One region of the Cryobacterium sp. Sr8 genome, then DNA from elsewhere that is predicted to be linked to it. Evidence: predicted binding sites of a transcription regulator. Region 1 holds the regulator's gene; the other holds the start of a gene.
The links. Region 1 encodes HspR, which represses chaperone genes until heat shock. Its sites were predicted from a motif close to AAGTTGAGTCNNNNNGACTCAACTT; they were not measured.
Positions count from the first base shown of each region.

Region 2: a site for HspR is predicted at 6,407-6,431, ahead of E3T54_RS01250 (ATP-dependent Clp protease ATP-binding subunit). Genes of this name have one in related genera too.

Region 1 is NZ_SOHO01000049.1:77,129-88,975, reverse strand. It holds gene dnaK (molecular chaperone DnaK) at 1-1,803, shown strand, start outside; gene E3T54_RS10690 (nucleotide exchange factor GrpE) at 1,803-2,417, shown strand; gene E3T54_RS10685 (DnaJ C-terminal domain-containing protein) at 2,410-3,408, shown strand; gene E3T54_RS10680 (heat shock protein transcriptional repressor HspR) at 3,411-3,827, shown strand; gene E3T54_RS10675 (class I SAM-dependent methyltransferase) at 3,956-5,092, shown strand; gene E3T54_RS10670 (histidine phosphatase family protein) at 5,122-5,733, opposite strand; gene E3T54_RS10665 (DEAD/DEAH box helicase) at 5,817-9,173, opposite strand; gene E3T54_RS10660 (ATP-dependent Clp protease ATP-binding subunit) at 9,316-11,508, shown strand; gene E3T54_RS10655 (zinc-dependent alcohol dehydrogenase family protein) at 11,553-11,847, shown strand, end outside.
Region 2 is NZ_SOHO01000011.1:23,566-35,412, forward strand. It holds gene E3T54_RS01220 (DUF4383 domain-containing protein) at 72-524, shown strand; gene E3T54_RS01225 (PIG-L deacetylase family protein) at 576-1,307, opposite strand; gene E3T54_RS01230 (glycosyltransferase) at 1,304-2,533, opposite strand; gene E3T54_RS01235 (ATP-binding domain-containing protein) at 2,644-4,872, shown strand; gene E3T54_RS01240 (1-phosphofructokinase family hexose kinase) at 4,869-5,849, opposite strand; gene E3T54_RS01245 (hypothetical protein) at 6,014-6,274, shown strand; gene E3T54_RS01250 (ATP-dependent Clp protease ATP-binding subunit) at 6,451-9,039, shown strand; gene E3T54_RS17640 (sortase domain-bontaining protein) at 9,380-10,060, opposite strand; gene E3T54_RS01265 (hypothetical protein) at 10,044-10,937, opposite strand; gene E3T54_RS01270 (ferric reductase-like transmembrane domain-containing protein) at 11,207-11,847, opposite strand, start outside.

The sequences.
Region 1 (11,847 bases):
GGAGAACCCACCGTCATCGCAAACGCCGAAGGATTCCGCACGACCCCCTCGGTGGTCGCCTTCACGAAGGACGGTGAGGTGCTGGTCGGTGAGACCGCCAAGCGCCAGGCCGTCACCAACGTCGACCGCACCATCGCCTCGGTCAAGCGCCACATGGGCACCGACTGGACCGTCGCCGTCGACGACAAGAAGTACACGCCGCAGGAAGTTTCCGCGCGCATCCTGGCCAAGCTCAAGCGCGACGCCGAGGCGTACCTGGGCGACACCGTGACGGATGCCGTCATCACGGTCCCCGCCTACTTCAACGACGCCGAGCGCCAGGCCACCAAGGAGGCCGGCGAGGTCTCCGGGCTCAACGTGCTCCGCATCATCAACGAGCCGACCGCCGCGGCGCTGGCCTACGGCCTCGACAAGGGCAAGGAAGACGAGCTCATCCTGGTCTTCGACCTCGGTGGCGGAACGTTCGACGTCTCGCTGCTCGAGGTGGGCAAGGACGACGAGTTCTCGACCATCCAGGTGCGCTCGACCGCCGGCGACAACCGCCTCGGCGGCGACGACTGGGACCAGCGCATCGTCGACCACCTGATCAAGAAGTTCAAGGAGACTACCGGCGTCGACGTCTCGAAGGACAAGATTGCCAAGCAGCGTCTCAAGGAAGCCGCAGAGCAGGCCAAGAAGGAACTCTCGAGCAGCATGTCGACGAGCATCCAGCTGCCCTACCTCTCCCTCACCGAGAACGGCCCCGCCAACCTCGACGAGACGCTCACCCGCGCCCAGTTCGAGAAGATGACCGAGGACCTGCTCGACCGCACGAAGAAGCCGTTCCAGGACGTCATCCGCGAGGCCGGCGTCAAGGTGGGCGACATCGCCCACGTCGTGCTCGTCGGTGGATCGACCCGCATGCCCGCCGTCTACGAGCTCGTCAAGGCCGAGACCGGCGGCAAGGACCCGAACAAGGGTGTCAACCCGGACGAGGTCGTCGCCGTGGGCGCCGCCCTGCAGGCCGGCGTGCTGAAGGGCGAGCGCAAGGACGTCCTGCTCATCGACGTCACCCCGCTGAGCCTCGGCATCGAGACCAAGGGCGGCATCATGACGCGCCTGATCGAGCGCAACACGGCGATCCCGACCAAGCGCAGCGAGACGTTCACCACGGCCGACGACAACCAGCCGTCCGTGGCGATCCAGGTCTTCCAGGGCGAGCGCGAGTTCACCCGCGACAACAAGAACCTGGGCACCTTCGAGCTGACCGGCATCGCGCCGGCCCCGCGCGGCATCCCGCAGGTCGAGGTCACCTTCGACCTCGATGCCAACGGGATCGTGCACGTGTCCGCCAAGGACAAGGGCACCGGCAAGGAGCAGTCGATGACCATCACCGGCGGCACCGCACTGGCGAAGGAAGACATCGAGCGCATGGTGCGCGAGGGCGAGGAGCACGCCGCGGAGGACAAGCGCCGCCGCGAGGCCGCCGAGACCCGCAACACCGCCGAGCAGCTCGCGTACTCGATCGAGAAGCTGATCAAGGAGAACGAGGACAAGCTGCCCGAGGACGTCAAGTCCGAGGTGCAGGGCGATGTCGACGCGCTCAAGTCAGCGCTCGTCGGCGATGACGACGACGCCGTGAAGGCGGCGTTCGACAAGCTCAACGAGAGCCAGGGCAAGATTGGTGAGGCCATCTACGCGAAGAGCCAGGCGGATGCTTCGGCCGCTCCTGAGTCCGGCGCCGAACAGCCCGCCCCGGAGAACTCCGACGAAGACGTTGTCGACGCCGAGGTTGTCGACGACGAGGACGAAGCGAAGAAGTAATGGCAGACGACAACAAGCGTCCGGAGGACGAGCCGGCCTCCGCCGAGGAGACCACCGAGGAGACCGTCGAGGAGATCATCGAGGCCGAGGTGGCGCCTGAGGGTGCCGCCTCGGCGGCCCCGGCCGACGGGATCGAAGAGGACGAACTCACGGTCCAGGACATCCTGGATGCCGCGGAGCGCGAGATCGCCGAACCGTCGAGCGAGCACCTCGCCGACCTCAAGCGCGTGACCGCGGAGTACGCCAACTACCGCAAGCGCACCGAGGCGAACCGCGAGGTGGAACGCGAGCGCATCACCGGCGAGGTCGTCAAGGTTCTCATTCCCGTGCTCGACGACCTCGGTCGCGCCGAGAGGCACGGAGACCTGGCGGGCGACACCGCGTTCGCCACGATCGCGGCCAAGCTCCGGGCGAGCGTCGAGCGCCTGGGCCTGAAGCCGTTCGGCACGGTCGGGGATCCGTTCGATCCGTCCATGCACGAGGCGATCTTCCAGCAGCCCAGCCCGGACGTCCAGACGGAAACCGTCGGCGACGTCGTCGAAACCGGGTACTACCTCGGCTCGAGCCTGTTGCGCGTGGCGAAGGTCGTCGTTCAGGTACCGAGCGATGGCTAGCCAGGACTGGTTCGATAAGGATTTCTACAAGGTCCTTGGCGTCTCCAAGGACGTCTCGCCGGCCGAGCTGAAGAAGGCTTACCGGAAGCTCGCCCGCAAGTACCATCCGGATGCGAATCCGGGCAATGCGGCGGCCGAGGCCAAGTTCAAGGAACTCAGCGAGGCGCATGCCGTCATCGGCGACGCTGAACAGCGCAAGGAGTACGACGCCGTGCGCGCCATGGGCGGTGGAGCACGCTTCACCGCCCCGGGCGGCGGCGGACAGGCCGGCGGGTTCGAGGACGTCTTCGGCGGCATGTTCGGCGGCGGTGGCGGGGGGCGCCAGCAGGGCTACAGCTTCCAGCAGGGCGGGTTCGACGACGTGCTCGGCGGCGTCTTCGGACGCGGCGGCGGCCAGTTCGGCACCTCCAGCGGCGGCTTCCGCGGCTACGGTGGGCCGAGCAGGGGCCATGACGTGGTCGCCACGGCCACCATCGACTTCATCACCGCCGTCCACGGCGACCAGATCACGCTGCAGACGCAGGATGGCCGGCCGATCAAGGTCAAGATTCCCGCGGGCGTGGCCGACGGCCAGAAGATCAAACTGCGCGGCAAGGGGCAGCCGAGCCCCGACGGTGGCGAGCCGGGCGACATCGTGCTCACGATCACGGTGCGCAAGCACCCGGTCTTCGAGCGCGAAGGACTCAACCTGCGCGTCACCGTGCCGATCACGTTTGTCGAGGCGACCCTCGGCGCCACGATCGAGGTGCCCACCCTCGGCGGCCCCCCGGTCAAGCTGCGCGTCGCCCCCGGCACGCCCAGCGGCCGGGTGCTCCGGGTCAAGGGGCGCGGGGTGACCACGCCCAAGGGCGTCGGTGACCTCCTCGCGGTCGTGCAGGTGGCCGTTCCGTCGCACCTCTCGAATGACGCCCAGGAGAAGCTCGAGGCGTTCGCCGAGGCCCTGCCCAGGGAAAACCCGCGCGAGGACCTCCTGGCGAGGGCGAAGGGCTGACCATGGACGAGAACACCCGGGTCTTCGTGATTTCGATGGCGGCGGAGCTTGCGGGCATGCACCCGCAAACCCTGCGCCAATACGATCGCCTCGGGCTCGTCAGCCCGGGGCGCACGCCCGGGAAGTCCCGCCGCTACTCCGTGCGGGACGTGGCCAGGCTGCGGGAGGTCGCCCAGCTGGGCGCCCAGGGGGTGAGCCTGGAAGGCATCCGGCGCATTCTCGAGCTCGAAGACCACGTGCGTGGACTCGAGTCCCGGCTGCGTGAACTCGAATCGGCCCTGGCCGATGAGATGCTCAACCGCCCGGGCCGCCGCGTTTTCGCGGCCGGCTCGGCCGGTGAGGTCACCTCGATGCGGGCCGGAACGCGCCTCCGCCGCTCGAACCAGGTGGTCATCTGGCGGCCGCTCGAACCTCGCTGACAGCGCTGAGTTGCGGACAACGCACCTTCACTTCGCTCGCGAAGGTTCGTTGTCCGCAGGTCAAACCTGGCGGCCGCGGGGAGGGCGCCCCAGCGTCCCGGCTACCTTGGCCCGGCTACCCTGAGGGGATGCCCGACTTCTCCTTCGACCGCCTCCGGCGCCACCCGGATGTCGAGGCCGAGAACCTCTTCGCCGTCGACGCGAGCGACCGGCTGATCCTCGATGAGGCGGCCGCGGACCTGGCGGCTGCGGGGCCCGGAGAGGTGGTCGTGCTCGAGGACCATTACGGGGCGCTCACGCTCGGTGCGGCGGCGCTGCACGGCGCGCGGGGCATCCGGACCCACCAGGACGGACTCTCCGGTGAGCAGGCGCTCGCCCGCAACGCGGCCGAGTCCGGGTTGGCGGAGGCCTACCGCTCGCTGCCGCTGGGCGAGGAACTCCTGGCCGGGGCTCGGGTCGTGCTGCTGCAATTGCCGCGCAGCCTGTCGGCGCTCGACGAGCTGGCCGACGCCGTGCGCCGGTTCGCGTCGCCGCACGTGCGCGTGTTCGCGGGCGGGCGGATCAAACACATGACCATCGCCATGAACGAGGTCCTGGGCCGCCACTTCGGCGAACTGCGGGTCTCGCCGGCCCGGCAGAAGTCCCGGGTGCTGATCGCCTCGGCGCCGTTGCCGGTGACCGACGCGCCGGCCTGGCCGCGGGTGGCGCGGCACGACGACCTGGCCCCCGGGCTGTCGCTCACAGTCTGCGCGCACGGGGCGGCCTTCGCGGGCACTACGATCGACATCGGCACGCGATTCCTGCTGGAGTTCCTCGACCGGATGAAGCCGGATGCCGGGTCGGCCATCGACCTCGGCTGCGGCACCGGCGTGCTCGCGGCAGCCCTGGCCCGGCGCCGCCCCGGGCTGCGGCTGATCGCCACCGACCAGTCGGCCGCGGCCGTCGCATCCGCCCGGGCCACCATGGAGGCCAACGGCGTGACCGAACGGGTGCGTGTCGTGCGGGACGACGCGCTCGGCAGCCGACCGGATGCCTCGGCCGAGCTGATTGTGCTGAACCCGCCCTTCCACATCGGCTCGTCGGTGCACGCCGGGATCGCGCTGAAGCTCTTCGAGGATGCCGCGCGCGTGCTCCGGCCCGGCGGGGAGCTGTGGACCGTCTGGAACACCCACCTCGGCTACCGCCCCGCGCTCACCCGCATCGTCGGCCCGACGCACCAGGTCGCTCGCAACGCCAAATTCACCGTCACCGTCTCAACCCGCTAACTCACCCCGCGAAACCGCAGTTGTGCGCGTTATTCGGGCGTTTTAACGCGCACAACTGCGGTTTCGCGGGGGGAGGAGAGGGGGATTCCGTTCAGGAGGTCGAGGTGCCAGGCGTCGGCGTGGTGGCGCACGAGGGTGAGCGCGGCATTGTCGATGGTGTCCACGTCCCGGGCGAACGCCTTCGTGAGGGCGAGCCGGATGAGCGTGCCGTGGGTGACGATGATGATGCGCGCCCCGGGGTGTTCCCGGGCGAGCAACTCCAGGCTGTCGATTGCGCGTTCGGCGACGTCGGACTCGCTCTCCGCGCCGTGGAAGCCGCCCGGAAACCGGAGCGCCTCGAGTTCGTCGCCCGCGCGGAGCCCCTCGGCCGGGCCGTAGTCGCGCTCGACGAGGCCCGGGATGCGCCGGGTGACGTCGAGCTCGAGCCCCGCGGCGATGAGGTCGGCCGTCTCGGCCGCGCGGGAGAGCGGCGAGGAGACGAGGAAGTCCCAGTCGTAACCGGACAGGGCCGTGACGGCATCCGTCGCCTGCCCCCGGCCGGTGTCGTTGAGCGGGATATCGGTCGCGCCCTGGATGCGCTGCTGGGCGTTCCAGGCGGTCTGGCCGTGGCGGATCAGGGCGAAGGTCGTGGTGGGGCTCACCCGACCATTCTGCCGTGGCCGGCTGGGCGGACGCTCCGCGTGCGGCGGCTCGGCAAGCCCGCCGGAACCGGCGCGCCCCGCCCTCAGGCCAGGAGCTCGCGGATGTCGGCGGTCGAGAGCGCGGTGCCGTGGGCGGCGCCGGTCGTCATCACGCTGTCGAACAGCCGGGCCTTGGCGGCCTTGAGCGCCATCACCTTCTCCTCGATCGTGTCCCTGGAGACCAGCCGGTAGACCATGACGTTCTTGCTCTGGCCGATCCGGTGCACGCGGTCGACGGCCTGCGCCTCGGTCGCCGGGTTCCACCAGGGGTCGAGCAGGATGACGTAGTCCGCCTCGGTCAGGTTGAGGCCGAACCCGCCCGCCTTGAGGCTGATCAGGAAGACCGAGGCGTCGCCCTCCTTGAAGTCTGCGATCACCCGCGCCCGGTTGCGCGTCTTGCCGTCGAGGTAGGCGTAAGAGATCCCGGCGGCGTCCAGGCGGTCCCTGGCCTTGCCGAGGTACTGGGTGAACTGGCTGAAGATGAGGGTGCGGTGCCCCTCGGCCACGGTGTCGGCGAGCAGTTCGAGCAGGGCGTCGAGCTTGGTCGAGGGGATTCCCTCGTAGGCCGGGTCGTAGAGGCTGGCGTCGAGGCTGAGCTGGCGCAGCATGGTCAGCGACCGGAAGATCTCGAACCGGTTCGCGCCCAGGTCGCCGATCAGCCCGAGCACCTTCTGCCGCTCCCGCTGCAGGTGCGTCTCGTAGACCTTGCGGTGCTTCGGGTGCAGTTCGAGCTCGAGCACCTGCTCCTGCTTGGCCGGCAGGTCCCGGGCCACCTCGTCCTTCGTGCGGCGCAGCATGAACGGGCGGATGCGCCGGCGCAACTGGTCCAGCCGGTCGCCGTCGGACTCCTTCTCGATCGGTTTCCGGTAGTACTCGGCGAACCGGCTCGGGCTCGGGAACAGACCCGGCGCGGTGATCGAGAGCAACGACCAAAACTCCATCAGGTTGTTTTCGAGCGGCGTGCCGGTGATCGCCAGCTTGAACGGCGTCGACAGGCGGCGGGCGCACTGGTGCGCGCGGGACTGGTGGTTCTTGACGAACTGCGCCTCGTCGAGCAGCAGGCCGGCCCACTCCCGGGCGTTGTACTCCTCGAAGTCCAGCCGAAAGAGCGTGTACGAGGTGATCACGACATCCGCGCCGGCGATCACGTCCGCCAGGACGGTACCCCGCTTGCGGGCCGTTTGGGTGATCGTCGCCACGGTGAGCCCCGGCGCGAACCTGGCGCACTCGACGGACCAGTTCGGCACCACGCTGGTCGGCGCGACGACCAGGAACGGGGGTCGGGCACCCGGCTCGTCCCGCCCGGCGCCCTGCTCGCGCGCCCGGGCGATCAGGGCGATCGCCTGCAGCGTCTTGCCGAGCCCCATGTCGTCGGCGAGGATGCCGCCCAGCTGGTGGTCGTAGAGGAAGCTCAGCCAGTCGTAGCCGGCCTGCTGGTAGCCGCGCAGCGTGGCCTGGATGCCGCTCGGCAGGGGGCATTCGGGCAGCGCCGTCGCATCCGTCGACACCGTCGCGGCCAGGCCGGCCATCGTCTCGCGCCAGGCGGCCGCCTGGGCGGCCACCACGCCGAGCGCCTGCAGCTCGTCCCAGAGGTCCACCTGGAACCGGCTGATTCCGAGCGCGGCCGAGCCCGGCTCCTGCAGCGCGCGCGCCTCCTCGATCAGGCGCCGGAGCTGGTGCAGCTCGGGCCGGTCGAGGCTGAAGTACGTGCCGCTGCGCAGGATCATCACGTCCCGGTCGGCGGCGAGGGCCCGGAAGAGCGCGTCGAAGGGGATGCTCTCGCCGTCGATGCTCACCGTCACGGCCAGGTCGAACCAGTCGCGGCTGTCGGCCCGGTCTGTCGTGGCCAGGCTGATCACCGGCGGCTGCTCCGCGGCGCGGTAGTCGGGGGCGTCGCCGATCACCTCTACGACCACGTCGCCGGACCGGGTGAACTCGGGCACCGCGTCCAGGAACGCGATCATCGCGCCTCCGGCGAGGCCCGCCGACGCGTTCAGCCGGGGCGCGCCGCGGTGCTGGGGCGCGATGGTCGGGAACCGGGCGAGCGCGGGGCCCAGCGCGTTCAGGATATCCGCCTCACGACCCTCGTCGCGGAAGGCCGTGTCGCCCGGCCACGGCCACAGGGGGCGCCGGGAACCGGACACCGCCGCGGGCGAGTCGCCCGGGGCCAGGTAGCGCCAGTCCCAGCGCACGCCGATCCGCGGGCCGGCCGCGGTCTCGTCGGAGTGCGTGATCGCCAGCGCCAGCACGGGGCGAGGGATGTCGGGCAGGTCGAACGACCCGTCGCGGCTGGTCACCGCGCCCTGCCGCCGCAGGAACGGGTAGACCTGGGCGAGGAAGGCATCCTCGTCGTTCGAACGCACCAGACGGTCCGCGCTCTCGGCGAGGGCGCGCAGTTGGGCGCTGACCGGGTGGGAGAGCTGCGCGAGGGTGAGCCGGACATCGCCGCCCGGGGCCGCTTCGCCGCCGGGCCCGTCCCAGGCGAACAGCCCGTGCGCCGGATCGCCGAGGAAACCGAGGTGCTGCCGATCGAGGCGCCGGCCGGCGAGCGTGACGGTCGGCGTGAGCGCGAGCCCGGCTTCGCCGCGACTGATGTCGACCGCCAGGGTGGCCGGAGCAGACGAGAGCACCACCGGATCCTGCGCCGGGTTGGCGTAGACCAGCGGCATCCGGGCGCCCTGGGCCGTGTCGAGGATCTCCCAGAGGTCCTCGTTCCCGGCGTCGTCGAGGTGCAACCAGTTGTCGGCCGGGGCGCGGTAGCCCCGGCCCGCCGCATACAGCGCGCGCAGGGAGGTCAGGATCGACACGTGGGTGGCATCGAGCGAGTCGAGGGAGTAGAGCAGGTTGTCCCAGGTCAGGCCGCCGCGGAGCCAGGAGCCGCCGCTGCCCATCACCATCGGGCGGATGCCCAGGCGCCGCGCCGGACGCGTGCGCCCGGCCGCGTACCAGCCGGTGCTGATCGGGGCGAGCAGCTCGAATTGCAGGGCGAGCTTGGCGCGGACGGCCGAGACGCCCTGCTGCGAGGGCGCCCTGGGCGCGGCAGGCCGGGCCCCGGGCTCGAAGGCCGGCATCCGGCGTTCTTGAATCGGGGCATCGGGGCCGTCCGCCGGGGAATCCCGGCTGGCCAGGAGCAGGGCGGCGACATGCTTGCAGTTGCGCTTGACCGGGCAGGTGCACACGCCCGTGGCCCGGCTGGCCTGCCCGGCGGCGTTCACCGTGAACGACACGGTCACCGAATAGGGCTCGGGGCGAGTGCCCCGCACCTGTCCGAAGAGCTGGGTGCCGGAACCGAACCAGGTTTGTTTTTGCACGTGTCCGTTGCGCACGTAGCGCTCGCCGCGGGAGAAGGCCTGGCTGCCGACGAGCAGGGCAATCTCGTGCGAGCTGAGGGTATGGGCCATAGTGGGAGGAAATCCGTACGTAAGTCGACGTCCAGTCTCTCACGCGCGGCTGGGAGGCCTGGAGAGAGTCCGCCCTAGCGGGAATCGCCCAACCTCGATAAACCTGAGCCAATCAGACTCAACTTTGAAGGAGACCCTCGCGATGCAAGCCGGACAGCAGCCGCCCCAGGAGGAAGCGAAGAGCGCCCTGGAGCTCTACGGGGTCAACCTCACCGAAATCGCCCGCACGGGCAAGCTCGACCCGGTGATCGGCCGCGATGCCGAGATTCGCCGGGTGAGCCAGGTTCTCACCCGCCGCACGAAGAACAACCCGGTGCTCATCGGGGAACCCGGCGTGGGCAAGACCGCCGTCGTGGAGGGGCTGGCCCAGCGCATCGTAGCCGGCGACGTCGCCGATTCGCTCAAGGGCAAGCAGCTCGTCTCCCTCGACCTGGCCGCGCTCGTCGCCGGCGCGAAGTACCGCGGTGAGTTCGAGGAGCGGCTGAAGGCCGTGCTCAAGGAGATCAACGACGCGGAGGGGGAGATCATCACCTTCGTCGACGAGCTGCACACCCTGATGGGCGCCGGCGGCGGCGAGGGCTCCGTGGCGGCCTCCAACATGCTCAAGCCCATGCTCGCCCGTGGCGAACTCCGCCTGATCGGCGCGACCACCCTGAACGAATACCGCGAGTTCATCGAGAAGGATGCCGCGCTCGAGCGCCGGTTCCAGCCGGTGCTCGTGGACGAGCCGAGCGTCGAAGACACCGTGGCCATCCTCCGCGGGCTCAAGGAGCGCTACGAGGCCCACCACAAGGTGTCGATCGCCGACTCGGCGCTCGTGGCGGCGGCATCCCTGTCGAACCGGTACATCACGGCCCGGCAGCTGCCGGACAAGGCCATCGACCTGATCGACGAGGCGGCGAGCCGGCTGCGGATGGAAATCGACTCTGCCCCGGTGGAGATCGACGAGCTGCGGCGCGGCGTCGATCGGCTCAGGCTCGAGGAACTCGCCCTCAAGAAGGAGAAGGACGACGCGTCCAGGTTGCGCCTGCAGAAGCTGCGCGAAGACCTCGCCGAGCGCCAGGAGAAGCTCTCCGAGCTGCAGGCGCGCTGGGAAACGGAGCGGGCCTCGCTCAACCGGGTCGGCGAACTCAAGGAACGGCTCGACTCCGCGCGCAGCGAGGCCGACCGCGCCCAGCGGGAGGGCAACCTGGAGAAGGCGTCCCGCCTGCTCTACGGCGATATCCCGGTGATGCAGCGGGAGCTGGCCGCCGCGGAGAAGACCGAGTCGGAGGGGCCGCGGATGGTCAACGACCACGTCACCGCCGAGGACATCGCCGCCGTGGTCGCGGCCTGGACCGGCATCCCGGTGGGCCGCCTGCTGCAGGGCGAGACCGAGAAGCTGCTGAACCTCGAGGGCGAGCTCGCCCACCGGCTGATCGGCCAGAAGGATGCCGTGCGCGCGGTTGCCGACGCCGTGCGCCGCACCCGGGCCGGGATCTCCGACCCAGACCGGCCCACCGGGTCGTTCCTGTTCCTCGGCCCGACCGGCGTGGGCAAGACGGAGCTGGCCAAGGCGCTCGCCGACTTCCTCTTCGACGACGAGAAGGCGATGGTGCGCATCGACATGAGCGAGTACGGCGAGAAGTTCTCCGTATCGCGCCTGGTCGGGGCGCCCCCCGGGTACATCGGGTACGAGCAGGGCGGGCAGCTCACCGAGGCCGTGCGCCGGCGGCCGTACTCTGTGATCCTCTTCGACGAGGTAGAGAAGGCGCACCCTGAGGTGTTCGACGTGCTGCTGCAGGTGCTCGACGACGGCCGGCTCACCGACGGCCAGGGCCGCACCGTCGACTTCCGCAACACGATCATGGTGCTCACCTCGAACCTCGGTTCGCAGTTCATGGTCGACCAGACGCTCTCGCCCGAGCAGAAGGAAACCGCCGTCCGGGACCTGGTGCGCAAGTCCTTCAAGCCCGAGTTCGTGAACCGCCTCGACGACATCGTGGTGTTCTCGTCGCTGTCGATGGAGGATCTCGGCCGGATCGTGGAGCTGAACGTCGACCGGCTGCAGCGGCGGCTCGCCGAGCGCAGGCTCGACCTGGCCGTGACCCCGGATGCCCGGGCCTGGCTGGCCGAGCGCGGATACGACCCGATCTACGGCGCGCGTCCGCTGCGCAGGCTGATGCAGCAAGAAATCGACGACCGGCTGGCCCGGGCGCTGCTGTCCGGCGAGGTTCGCGACGGTGACACGGTTCGGGTCGAACTCGCACCGGACGGGGACTCGCTCACCGTCGCATCCGCCGCCGCCCCGCCCGTGCCCTCCGGCGAAGAGGACGTCGACGACGTCGAGCTCTAGACCGTCCAGCGATCCCTCGGGCCCGCGGGGGTTAGGCTCGGGGGATGCGTGCAACAGTGATTTACGGCGAGAGAGACGTCCGCCTGGAAGAAGTAGCCGACCCGATCCTCTCCACCGGGGGTGACGCCATCGTGCGCGTCGTCGCCGCGTGCGTCTGCGGCTCGGACCTCTGGCCCTACCGGGGAGTGCAGCCCACGACCGAGCCGCACCGGATCGGCCACGAATTCGTCGGCGTGGTCGAGGAAATCGGCCCGGATGTCAAGACGGTCGCCGTGGGCGACTTCGTCATCGCGCCGTTCTACGACTGCGACAACACCTGCATCAACTGCCGGAACGGCG
Region 2 (11,847 bases), on a different contig from region 1:
AACCGAGAGAATGCTGGGGGTGTTCCTCGGAATATTCACGAATCCATCGTGACTTTGATAGGAGGCGCCTCATGTTTAAATCCCCGAACCGCATCCTCGGGATCATCTTCGGAGCGGTCTATATCCTGGTCGGCCTGTGGGGCTTCACAGTGACCAGCACCGTCGGATTCATGACGACGTCCGGCGAATTGCTCATCGGGGTCTTCGAGGTCAACCCGCTGCTCAACGTGGCCCACCTGATCCTGGGTGCCGCCCTGCTGATCGCTGGACTGGCCGGAGTGATGGCGGCGAAGATCGCCAACGGCACGGTCGGTGCGCTGCTTCTCGTCGTCGGCATCGTCGGGTTCTTCATTGTGGACACGACGATGAACGTCCTCGCCCTGAACACGGCCGACCACTACCTGCACCTGGTGAGCGCCGTTGTGCTGGTGGCGGTTGCACTGGCCGCGGAACGGACCCTGACGAGTGACGCGATGGCGCCCGCAGAGCAGCGCGCCCAACGCCGCACCAGCGACACAGACTAGCCGATCGACACCGACTAACATCGACACCGACTAACATCGACACCGACTAACTCAGAGCAGGCGCAAGCCGACGGATGTCGTGATGGGCTCCCTCTGCCCTCCGGAGTGCACGATGTCGGAACCGTGGACGGTGAGCTGGCTGGCGTGGCACCGCAAGGCCGCCGTCACGGTTCCGACGTGCGCGTCGAGGCCGAACCACTCGGTTTCGAGGCCGGGGGTGTGCACGATTTCGGCGAACGGGGTGCCGTGGGCTCGGGCGGCCGCCAGCGCGGCCTCGTGCATGCGCACGTGGTCGGGGTGGCCGTAGCCTCCGCCGCTGTCGTAGCTGATCACCAGTGTCGGGCGCAGGTGCACGATGAGGGCGGCGACATCATCCGTCACCTCGCCCAGCGCCGTTCGCACCAGGGCGTCGTCGTCGGTGTCCTCCGCGGGTCCGGCAAGTCCGGGTCGGATCCAGGTCATTCCCGAATCGCGGTAGCGTCGAGGCGCGAGGCCGTCCGCGCGCGCCGGAGGATCGCCGAGCCAGAACCGCCGGGCGATGCCGAGGGTGTCCGCGGCACGCTGCAGTTCGCGTTCGCGTTCTCGGGTGAGCGCATCCGTACCCGCGAGGGCCGACAGCGGCCCCCGCACCACTTCGCCTCGTTCGCCTCGCGTTGCGGTCAGCAGCGAAACCCTGGTGCCGCGCGTGACCAGCTCGGCGATGAGCACCCCCGTTGAAATCGTCTCGTCGTCGGGATGCGCGTGCACGAACAGAACCGACGGCGCGGCGTCGAGAATGCTCATGCGCGGGCGAGCGTGTGCCGCACGCCGGTCGGGCCCGGCCGGAGGAGGGCGGCGTACACGGCCAGCAGGCCTTCGGCGGAACGCAGCCAGTCGAAGTGTTCGGCGCGGTCGCGGGCGGCCAGGGACAGCCGCCGGGCCAGCCCCGGGTCCGCCAGGATCCTGGTGATGGCCCCGGCCCACGCGGCGGGGTCGCGCGACTCGACGACCAGGCCCGTCTCGCCGTTGACGACGGCTTCCCGCAAGCCCCCGGATGCCGCGGCGACGACGGGCACGCCACTCGCCGCGCCTTCCAGGGCAACGAGCCCGAACGTCTCAGAGTGCGAGGGGATGAGCACCACGCGGGCGCCGCGCAGCAGCGCGGCCAGGTCGGTGCGGGGCTGCGGGCCGACGAAGCGCACCCCGGCCCCGATCCCGCGGCCGGCGGCGAGCGCCCGGAGCTCCTCCACGTAGCCGTCGAAATCGGACGAGGCGTCGCCGGCGATGACGAGTTCGGGCCGGAGAGGCTCCGGCACGGCCGCGATCGCTTCGATCGCGAGGTCAAGGCCCTTCAACGGTTGCAGGCGCGCGGCGACGACGGCGTAGCCGCGGCCGTGCGGCGGTTCGACTGCCGGAGTGAACAGCGTGCCGTCCACCCCGGGCGGCACGACCGCGATGCGATCCGCTTCGCCGCCGAGGCGTTCCACGACGGTCGCTGCCTCCGCGTCGCTGATCGCCACGACGGCATCCGACTCCCGGGCCAGCCAGACCTCACCCATCATGCGCCCCGCGGATTCCGCGCGTTCGCCCCAGGACAGCGGCGTCGACTCGTCGGCGGCAATGCTGTGAAAGCTCTGCACATGCGGAATCCCGAATTGGCGGGCGAGGGGGAGCGCCGCCATGCCCGAGAACCAGTGGTGCGAGTGGATGAGGTCGTACGGTCCCAGCGCGGCCATGCGTATCCGGAACTCATCGATGAACGCCTCATGGTCGCCCTTGGCCACCGGTTCGGCCGGTCCCGCGTCGAGGAAGCGCAGCGTGACCCCGGGCGTGAGCTGCTGGTCGCCCGGCGCCTCGAACGACGAACGGCGGGTGAGGATGTCGACGGTGTGACCCAGCGACGCCATCGCCTCGGCCTGGTGGCGCACGACGACATTCATGCCGCCGGCATCGCCCGAGCCGGGCTCGGCGGCCGGCGAGGTGTGCAGGCTGACGAGTGCGATGCGCAAGGGAGCGGGGGAGTGGAGCACCCGGGAATCTTAACCGATGGGGGTGTGAATCACCCGGCCCGCAGAGGGGCTGTCCGGGGTTCGGCGCGAAGGCGAGTAAACTCAAAGGTTGGATTTGAAGGGGTGTGTGAGTGGTCGACCAGGAACTGCAGCGGGAACAGGACTATGTCGCGACGCTGTACGCGCGGCTGGACGCGTTGCAGCGTGAGGCCGAGCAGCAGCTCACGGCCGTGCGCATGCTCAATGTCGGCGGCAACCACCAGTCTCGTTCCGAGCGCGACACGTTCGCCCGCCTGTATGAAGACCGGATCGTGCAGCTGCGCGAGGTGGACGACCGCCTCGCCTTCGGCCGGCTGGAGACCGCACCCGACGAGAGCGGCGAACCGGTCTACCGCTACATCGGACGGGTCGGCCTGCGCGACGAAGACCTGAGCCCCCTGCTCCTAGACTGGCGCGTGCCGCAGGCGAGCGCGTTCTACCAGGCCACCGCCGCGACGCCGCTCGGGGCACGGGCCCGCCGCCACCTGCTGTCCAAGGGGCGCCGGATCATCCGGATCGAAGACGAGATCCTCGACGCCGAGCTGCTGGAGCACGATGCGCCCTCGCACCACCAGGGCGAGGGTGCCCTGCTCGCCGCCCTGACCGCGCAGCGCACCGGGCACATGTCCGACATCGTCTCCACCATCCAGGCCGAGCAGGACCGGATCATCCGCTCCGACCTCAAGGGTGTCCTCGTCGTGCAAGGGGGGCCCGGCACCGGCAAGACAGCCGTGGCCCTGCACCGCGCGGCGTACCTGCTCTACACGCACCGCGATCGTCTGAAGAACTCCGGTGTGCTCATCGTCGGCCCGTCCCCGTCCTTCCTGCAGTACATCGAGGCCGTCCTGCCGTCGCTGGGCGAAACCGGCGTGGTACTGGCCTCGGTCGGCCAGCTCTACCCCGGCGTCGAGGCGACCCGCGAGGACGCCCCGGCCGTGGCCGCACTCAAGGGCCAGACCTTCATGGCGGATCTCATCGCCCGCGCGGTGAGATCCCGCCAGCGTGTGCCCGCAGCCCCGCAGCAGCTCATCGTCAACGGCGACCGGCTGACCCTGCAGCCGCAGCTGATCGAGAACGCCATCCATCGCGCCCGGGTGGGCGGCAAGCCGCACAACGAAGCCCGCGTCGCCTTCGTGAAGAGCGCGCTGAACGCCCTCTCTCGCGAGTGGCTCGCGCAGCTGCAGGCGCAGGGCCGGTCGATGGACGACACAGACCTGCCCATGCTGCGCGAGGACCTCCGCCTGGCCGACGACGTGCGGGTGGCCCTGAACACGGCCTGGCTGCCGCTCACGCCGGAGAAGCTGCTGCAGGACCTGTACGCACGCCCGCAGTGGCTCGCCCAGCTGACCCCGCGCTGGAAGCCCGAGCAGCGCGCGCTCCTGCAACGCCCCCGCGACGCCGAGTTCACGATCGCCGACATCCCCCTGCTCGACGAGGCGGCCGAGTATCTCGGCGAGTACAACGTCGTCGACGCGGCCGCGAAGCGAGCGCAAAAGGAACAGCGGGCGCGCGACATCGAGAACGCCGAACTGGCCATCTCGAATATGAAGGTGAAGGGGCTCGTCAACGCGAAGGCGCTCGCCGACAACTTCGCCGAACTGGGCGACCGGGCGACGACGGCGGAACGCGCCGCGCTGGACCGCAGCTGGACCTACGGCCATGTCGTGATCGACGAAGCCCAGGAGCTCTCTCCGATGCAGTGGCGGCTTGTCTTGCGCCGCGGTCCGCTCCGGTCGTTCACGATCGTCGGCGACATCGCCCAGGCGGCGTCGGCGGCGTCGGCCGGCAGCTGGAAGGACGCGCTCAGACCCGTCCTGCAGTCGTCGCTCGAAGCCGACCGCTGGCGTCTCGAGGAGCTCACCGTGAACTACCGGACCCCGAGCCAGATCGCCCAGGTCGCCGAGACCGTGGCGATGGCGCACGACTTGCCGATCACGCCGTCCCGCGCGGTGCGCGCGAGCGAATGGCCGGTGGAGACGGTGACGGATGTCGCCGAGGCCATCCGTCGCGACCGCGCCCTCGAGGCCGGCGGGACCCTCGCCGTGATCGTCGTCGACGCCGCCATCGATGCCCTGCACGAAGCGCTGGCCGCCGAATTCGACGGCCTGGTGGGCCGCGGGCCGGCCGGCCTCACGCGCGACATCGCGCTGCTCACCCCGCGGGACGCCAAGGGGCTCGAGTTCGATGCGGTGATCGTGGTCGATCCGACGGCCATCGTCGCGGCATCCGAGCGCGGCGCCGGCGCCCTGTACGTGGCGATGACCCGGTCAACGCAACGCCTGTACCTGGTCTCCGACGGGCCGCTGCCGGCCGGTTTCTAGACCGACTGGGCCGTCCGATCCGCCAGGGCAGCGAGTTCCGCTTCCAGGCGTTCGACGTCGTCCCGGTGGCACAGTTCGGTTCCCGGCGTCATCGTGGTGGCCGTTCCGGCGGCAACGGCAGAGCGGAAGGCCGACTCCGGCTCATGACCCTGCGCCATCCGCAGCACGAACGCGCCGACGAAACTGTCGCCGGCCCCCACGGTGCTCCGCACGCGCACGCGCGGCACGGGGAGACGGAGGATCCCGGTTGACGAGGCGAGCACGGCTCCCGCCGCACCCAGCGAGAGGGCGACGAATTCCGCCGAACCCTGGGCGACGAGGGCGGAAGCCGCCTCGACCTGGCTCTGCTCGGAGTCGAGCGGCGCACCCATGTGCTCAGCCAGTTCCCGCCGGCTGGGTTTGACCAGGAACACTCCTTCCGCGAGGGCTTCGGCCAGCGCCGGACCGGAGGCATCCAGCAGGCATCGCGCATCGCGTGCGCGAGCCAGGCTGGCCACCCGCGCGTAGAAATCGTGGGGAACCCCCGGCGGGAGGCTGCCGCTGGCGACCACGTACCCGGCCGCCGGGATCGCCTCCTCGACGGCCGCCAGGCAGGCACGCCACTCGGCTTCACTCAGCTCGGGCCCCTGCAGCACGAAGCGATACTGCTTGTCCGTGGACGACTCGTCCACCGTGAAGCTCTCTCGCGTGCTCCCGGCTATCGGCACCGCCACCGCCGGCACTCGTTCGGCTTCGATCAGCTGGCGGTAGGCCTCCCCGGTGGGACCGCCCACGGCATAGACCGCGAGCGCCTGCCCGCCGAGCCGCTGCACCACCCGGGCCACGTTGACCCCGCCGCCGCCCGGGTCGAGTCGGGTCGGGCCGCAGCGCAGCTTCTGGTCGTTGGTCACCTCGTCGATGGAGGTGCTGACGTCGAGGGCCGGGTTCACGGTGACGGTGAGGATCGGCCGCATCGACGTGGGCCAGGATGCAGCCATGACCGGGTCCTCCATCCGTTTCGAGGGCTCCGGGATCGCGAGTCCAGCGCCCCATCAGTGTGCGAGCAAATCTCACCTTGGGGGATCGTGACGCCATCGTCAAGCCCCTTGTTCGCCTCATCGGCATCTTGTGTACTTGATTTCACCAACAAACCGGAGGCGTCATGGATGGCAATGTTTTTGCGAACGGATCTGATCTTGAAATCGTGGAGATCTCCCCGACCGAATGGCGCGTGAGCGCCCAGGGCGTTGCGGAGCAGACTCCTGCGGCGATTCTCGGCTTCATCCGGCAAGTTGGAGCCTTTTTCGAGGTGATGAGCCTCGACCGGTGGCGGGAAAGGACCTACTTCTCCTCGTTCACGCGAGCCGCGGAGACTCTCGCGCAGGGGATGAGAGCACGCATGAACGAAGCGGTGATCGCCTAGGCGCCGCAGCATGAGCGAAGTCGCCCCCGAGGATGCTCGGGGGCGATTTCTCATTTGCTGGGCCCGCCGGTCCAGCCACGTCCCGGGTTCCGGAAGATTGTGCGTCGGGAATGAAACGCCGCCTGCGACGTTAACTTGAGTCAAGGCAACTCAAGTTTCACGTCCCAGGAGGTCAGATGCCCATATTCTTCGGTCCGGCAGGGTCAGGCGAGGGTTCGTTCGACGAATTCATCGCCCGCTACCTTCAGGGTCAGCGCGCGGCTCAGGCCGGGCGTCCCATCGACATCACCCGGCTGCTCAGCCGCCGCACGCACGAGGTGCTCGCCCAGGCCGCCCAATTCGCGATCGACCACGGCCACCCCGACGTCGACGCCCTGCACATCCTCAGGGTCATGGCCCCGCAGACGCCCGCCTCCGACGCCATCCGGCGCACCGGGGCGGACCCCGCGGCCATAGCGAAGGCTGTCGAGCAGCGTCTGCCGGAAACGTCGGCCCAGCGGTCGGCGGCCGCGCCGTCGCTCACGCACTCGGCCCAGCGCGCACTGCTTGATGCCCACCAGGTCGCGCGCGCCTTCGGCTCGACCTACATCGACCCCGAGCACCTGTTCTACGCATTCGTCGTGAACCAGGATGCGCCCGCGGGGCAGGTCCTGGCCGCCGCCGGGGTGACGCCGGAATCGCTGCAGGCCGGCGCGGGCGAGGACCAGGCGGGTGACACGGTCACGAGCCGGCCGGCGGCATCCGAGAACTCCGACACGCCGATGCTCGACAGCTACGGCACGGACCTCACCGCGCGGGCCCGCGCGGGCGAACTCGACCCGGTGATCGGCCGCTCGGACGAGATTGAGCAGACCATCGAGATCCTCTCGCGGCGCACCAAGAACAACCCGGTGCTGATCGGCGAGGCCGGCGTGGGCAAGACCGCCATCGTCGAAGGCCTCGCGCAGGCGATCGTCGACGGCCAGGTCCCCGAACAGCTGCGGGGAAAGCGTGTGATCGCGCTCGACCTTGCCGCCATGGTCGCCGGTACCCGCTACCGCGGCGATTTCGAAGAACGCCTGACCGGCCTGATGGATGAGATCAGCGCTCGCACGGACGAACTCATCGTGTTCATCGACGAACTGCACACCGTCGTCGGTGCCGGCGGCGCCGGCGAGGGCGGCATGGATGCCGGCAACATCCTGAAGCCGCGCCTGGCCCGCGGAGAACTGCACGTGGTCGGGGCCACCACCCTGAAGGAATACCGCAAGGTCGAGAAGGACCCGGCGCTGGAACGACGCTTCCAGCCGGTACGGGTGGGGGAGCCGAGCATCGAGGATGCCGTGCAGATCCTCGCCGGGCTGCAGGGCCGTTACGAGCAGCACCACGGTGTTCTGTACACCGCCGAGGCGATCCGTGCCGCGGTCGAGATGTCGGCGCGCTACATCACCGACCGCTTCCTGCCGGACAAGGCCATCGACCTCATCGACCAGGCCGGCGCGCGCCTGCGGCTGAAGCGGGGCGTGCGCGTCGATCCGGCCGCGTTGCGCGAGCAACTCGCGGCCCTCGAGACAGCCAAGAGCGCAGCCGTCGCTGCGGAGCACTATGAAGAGGCGTCGCGGCTGCGCGACGAAATGGAGGGCGTCCAGGGGAAGATCGCGTCCGCCGAGTCGGCACCTGTCGCGGATGCCTCGGACTCCCAGGCGCCACCGACCGGGATTGGACCGGCGGTCGTCGGAGACGCGCAGATCGCCGAGATCATCGCCCGGGCCACGGGCATCCCGGCCAGCCGGCTCACCGCGGGCGACCGCGAACGCCTGGGCCGGCTGGAAGACGACCTGCACGAGCGGGTCATCGGTCAGGATGACGCGGTGACGGTGATCGCCAAGGCCGTGCGGCGCAACCGCACCGGCATGGGAGACGCCCGCAGGCCCGTCGGAAGCTTCCTGTTCCTCGGACCGACCGGCGTCGGCAAGACCGAGCTCGCCAAGGCCCTGGCCGAATCGTTGTTCGGCGACGAGAATGCGATGCTGCGCTTCGATATGAGCGAATTCGGCGAACGGCACACCGTGAGCCGGCTCGTCGGGGCTCCACCCGGGTACGTCGGCTACGACGAGGCCGGGCAGCTCACCGAACGCGTGCGGCGCAACCCGTACTCGGTCGTGTTGCTCGACGAAGTGGAAAAGGCGCACCCCGACGTGTTCAACCTGCTGCTGCAGGTGCTCGATGACGGGCGCCTGACCGATGGGCAGGGGCGCACGGTGGACTTCCGCAACACGGTGGTCATCATGACCTCGAACATCGGGTCGGAGTTCCTCGCGAGTCGGAGCGGCGCCCTCGGTTTCACCACGGAAACCGACGGAGCCGGGAACGGTTTCGGTTCTGAGAAGGCGCTGCGCGACCGGGTCATGGGCAAGCTCCGCGAGGCCATGCGCCCGGAGTTCCTCAACCGGATCGATGAGATCGTCCTCTTCCGCAAGCTCGACCGGGAACAGTTGCACCGGATCGTGCGGCTCCTGCTGGGACAGACCGAGTCGCGCCTGCAGTCCCAGGGCATCGGCCTCACGGTGAGCGATGATGCGGTCGGCTGGATCGCCGACCGCGGCTACGAACCGGAGTACGGGGCCCGGCCCCTGCGCCGGGTGATCCAGCGCGAGCTGGACGACCGGATCGCCGATCTCCTGGTCGCCTCCGAGCTGCGGGAGGGCGGGCAGGTCACGGTCTCCGTCGACGGTGACTCGCTGCGCATCGACGCGGGCACGGAACGGATGCCCCTGGCGGCGTAGACCGCGAGGGAAAACAAGAAGCCGGGAACATACCGTGACGGTATGTTCCCGGCTTTGGTTGATCCGGGCCGCCGTGGCGGCCGCAGGACTCAGCGGGAGAACAGCCGGGTGAAGAAGTTTCCGGCAGGCGCGGGGTCATTCTCGTGCCCGCGGCACTTCTGCGCGCTGGACACGCCTCGCATGACCTGGTCGACATGCTGACCGCAGCCCGCCCAGGTCGTCTTGCCACACTTCTTACACGTCACTGCTCGGCACATCCGATGTTCCTTTCGTCAAGCTGTCAAAGCCGACTATACCCCATGGGGTATCGAGATTGCTCTACGGGCCGGTTCGAGCAGGATCAGCAGCCGGAGCTGGTCGCGGCCTGGTCGAGTTGCAGCACGGCCACGACGTTCTCCATTGTGGCGGAATTCGGATCGTAGCCGACGGGTCGGTAGCAGCTGACGAGCACCAGGCGGTTGGGGATCGCATCCGTCATCTCGTCGTTGTTCTTGTACTCCGCCTTGTTGAGCGTGAGTGTCTTCTGCGTGACGTAACACAGGGTGCCGTTGGCGGTGTCGATGCCCGCAACGTCTCCGGCCTTCATTACTCTGATGCCGTTGAAGACGGCCTCGTCGACCCAGGAATGTCCGTACAGGTAGACCGTGTTGATCGAGTCCGTTCCCGCGGTCCCGCCGGTGATGGTCGTGTCCCACGAGATGGTCGACAGCTCGGGCGGATCGAAGCCCCCGCGGTCGTCGATCATCTGCTGGGAATACTCCGACACGGCGCCGTCCACTCCGATGACGGGGACGCGGAGTCGCAGAGGCGCCGAGGAGGCGATGACGAGGTCGGCGGCAGGGGCTGCCGTGGGCGACCCCGTGGGCGACGCCGAGGGCGCCGCCGCGACGGGGGTCCGGCGGACGGGGGCGGGAGTCCCCGCATCCGTGTCCGCCAGGCTGAAGCCAAGCCAGCCGACGGCTACTGCACAGAGCAGCGCCGCCGTGCCGACGAGCAGGGCTTTTCTAGCGACGGGCGCCAGCCTTGCGGGTAGCGAACGCTGCGGTCAGCAGGCCGCCGGCGAGCAGCATGAGGACGCCGCCTCCGAGGAGGAACGTTCCCTGGCTGCCGTTGGTGCCGGGCAGGCCGAATCCGTCCGTCAGGGAGTCGTGCAGGGTGTTCTTCAGCGGCGCGACCGGAGTGGTCTCCTCGGGAGTCGCTGCCCCGCTGAGGAAGTTGTTCGTCAGCGTCGCATCGCAGGTGACGCTGGCTCCGCCGCCGTTGGCCGAGTTGTTGCACTGGTTGATCGTGACCGGGAGCAGCGCGCTCTGGGTTGACGGGTGCACGGTGCAGATGACGCCGGTCGCGCCGCCGCCGCCGATTGCGGAATCGTTGCACTGCGTGATCGTCGCGCTGGATGTTGCGGCCGGGAACGGGTCGCAGATCATCGCCGTGCCGCCGCCGGTTGCGGAGCCGACACACTGGTTGACCGTTGCGCCGGTCGGAGCCTGGTCCTTCTCAGCCGCACCGGTGATGTTGTTGACCACGGTCACGGTGCAATCCAGGTTGCCGCCGCCGCCGTTCAGGGCGTAGTTGCACTGGCTGACGTTGCTGGTGAGTGTGTCGAAGGACTCGGTTGAGGCAGGGCCGCACTTGGACGCCCCATTGGCCCCTTCGCACACCGTGGTCGTGACAGTGGAGCTCTCCACCCCGGTGGTCAGGTTCAGGTTGTTCTCCACGGTCACGTCGCAGATGAGTTCCAGGCCCGGGGTGTTGTGGACGCTGTCGCACTGGGCGAAGTCCTGCGCGGACGCTTTCTCCGAAGGAGCGAGGGTGAGGCCCACGACAGCGATGGCAAGCGCCGCGACCAGGACGGAGGCCCTCGCCAGCGAGGACAGGAGGGGGGTGCGTGCACGCACAGGGATCGACGAAGCTGTTAGCACAGCACTCCTAAGGTAGGCCTCGACGCTAGCACGCAGCGGCCCGTTGCCGAGCCAGGCCGGCCGTGTCGCTGGCTATTTGATACCCCGGGGGGTATGCTTGTCTCGACCGTTAGACCACTGAAGGAGAAACCTATGTGCAGTCCCGTCCGTTGCAATGTTTGCGCCAAAATCACCTGGGCCGGATGCGGCGAGCACGTCGCCAGCGTCATGGCTGACGTTCCGCCCGCCCAGCGCTGCACCTGCAACTAAGAAGTAAGAGGATGCTCAACGCATCCATCCGCGCCCGCGAAAGCGAGGCGCTCGAGCGACTGTCCGCCACTACTGGCGGCCAGTCGCTTTGTTCTCTCTCCAGGGGGGCGCCGGTGCCCGCCACGAAGTACTACGAGGGGATGGCGGCGGCCCTGGCCGAGGTGCGACGGGCCATCCGACGCCTGCCCATTGTGCCGGACGATGAATCCGGCAGCCGGCTGGTCCTCGCGGACATCCGTGCCCGCTGGGCGGCGGAGACCGGCGCGCCCGGACGCACCGGCCCGAGCTGGGCGGGATACCTTGCCGGCGGGATTGATGCCTTGGATCAGCTGGCCGCCGAACATCCCGGTGCCGTCGCCGATCCCGCGGACTAGCCGGACCCGCGCACAGCGTTCCCCCTGCGCGAACTGATGGGGGAGAGCGAGCAGCACGGCCGCATAGGCCAGCAGGTGCACGGAGTACCAGCCAAAGTACGGCAGTCGGTGGCGCACGATCACGAGCGATGTCGTGACCACGAGCACGAAGAGGGCCAGGGCGATGAAGGCCTGCGGCATGTCCTGCATGGTGGTGACCATGGCGATGGCCTGGGTCACCGGATCCTGTCCCAGGGCCAGGCGGTAGCCGAGGAGGAGCAGGA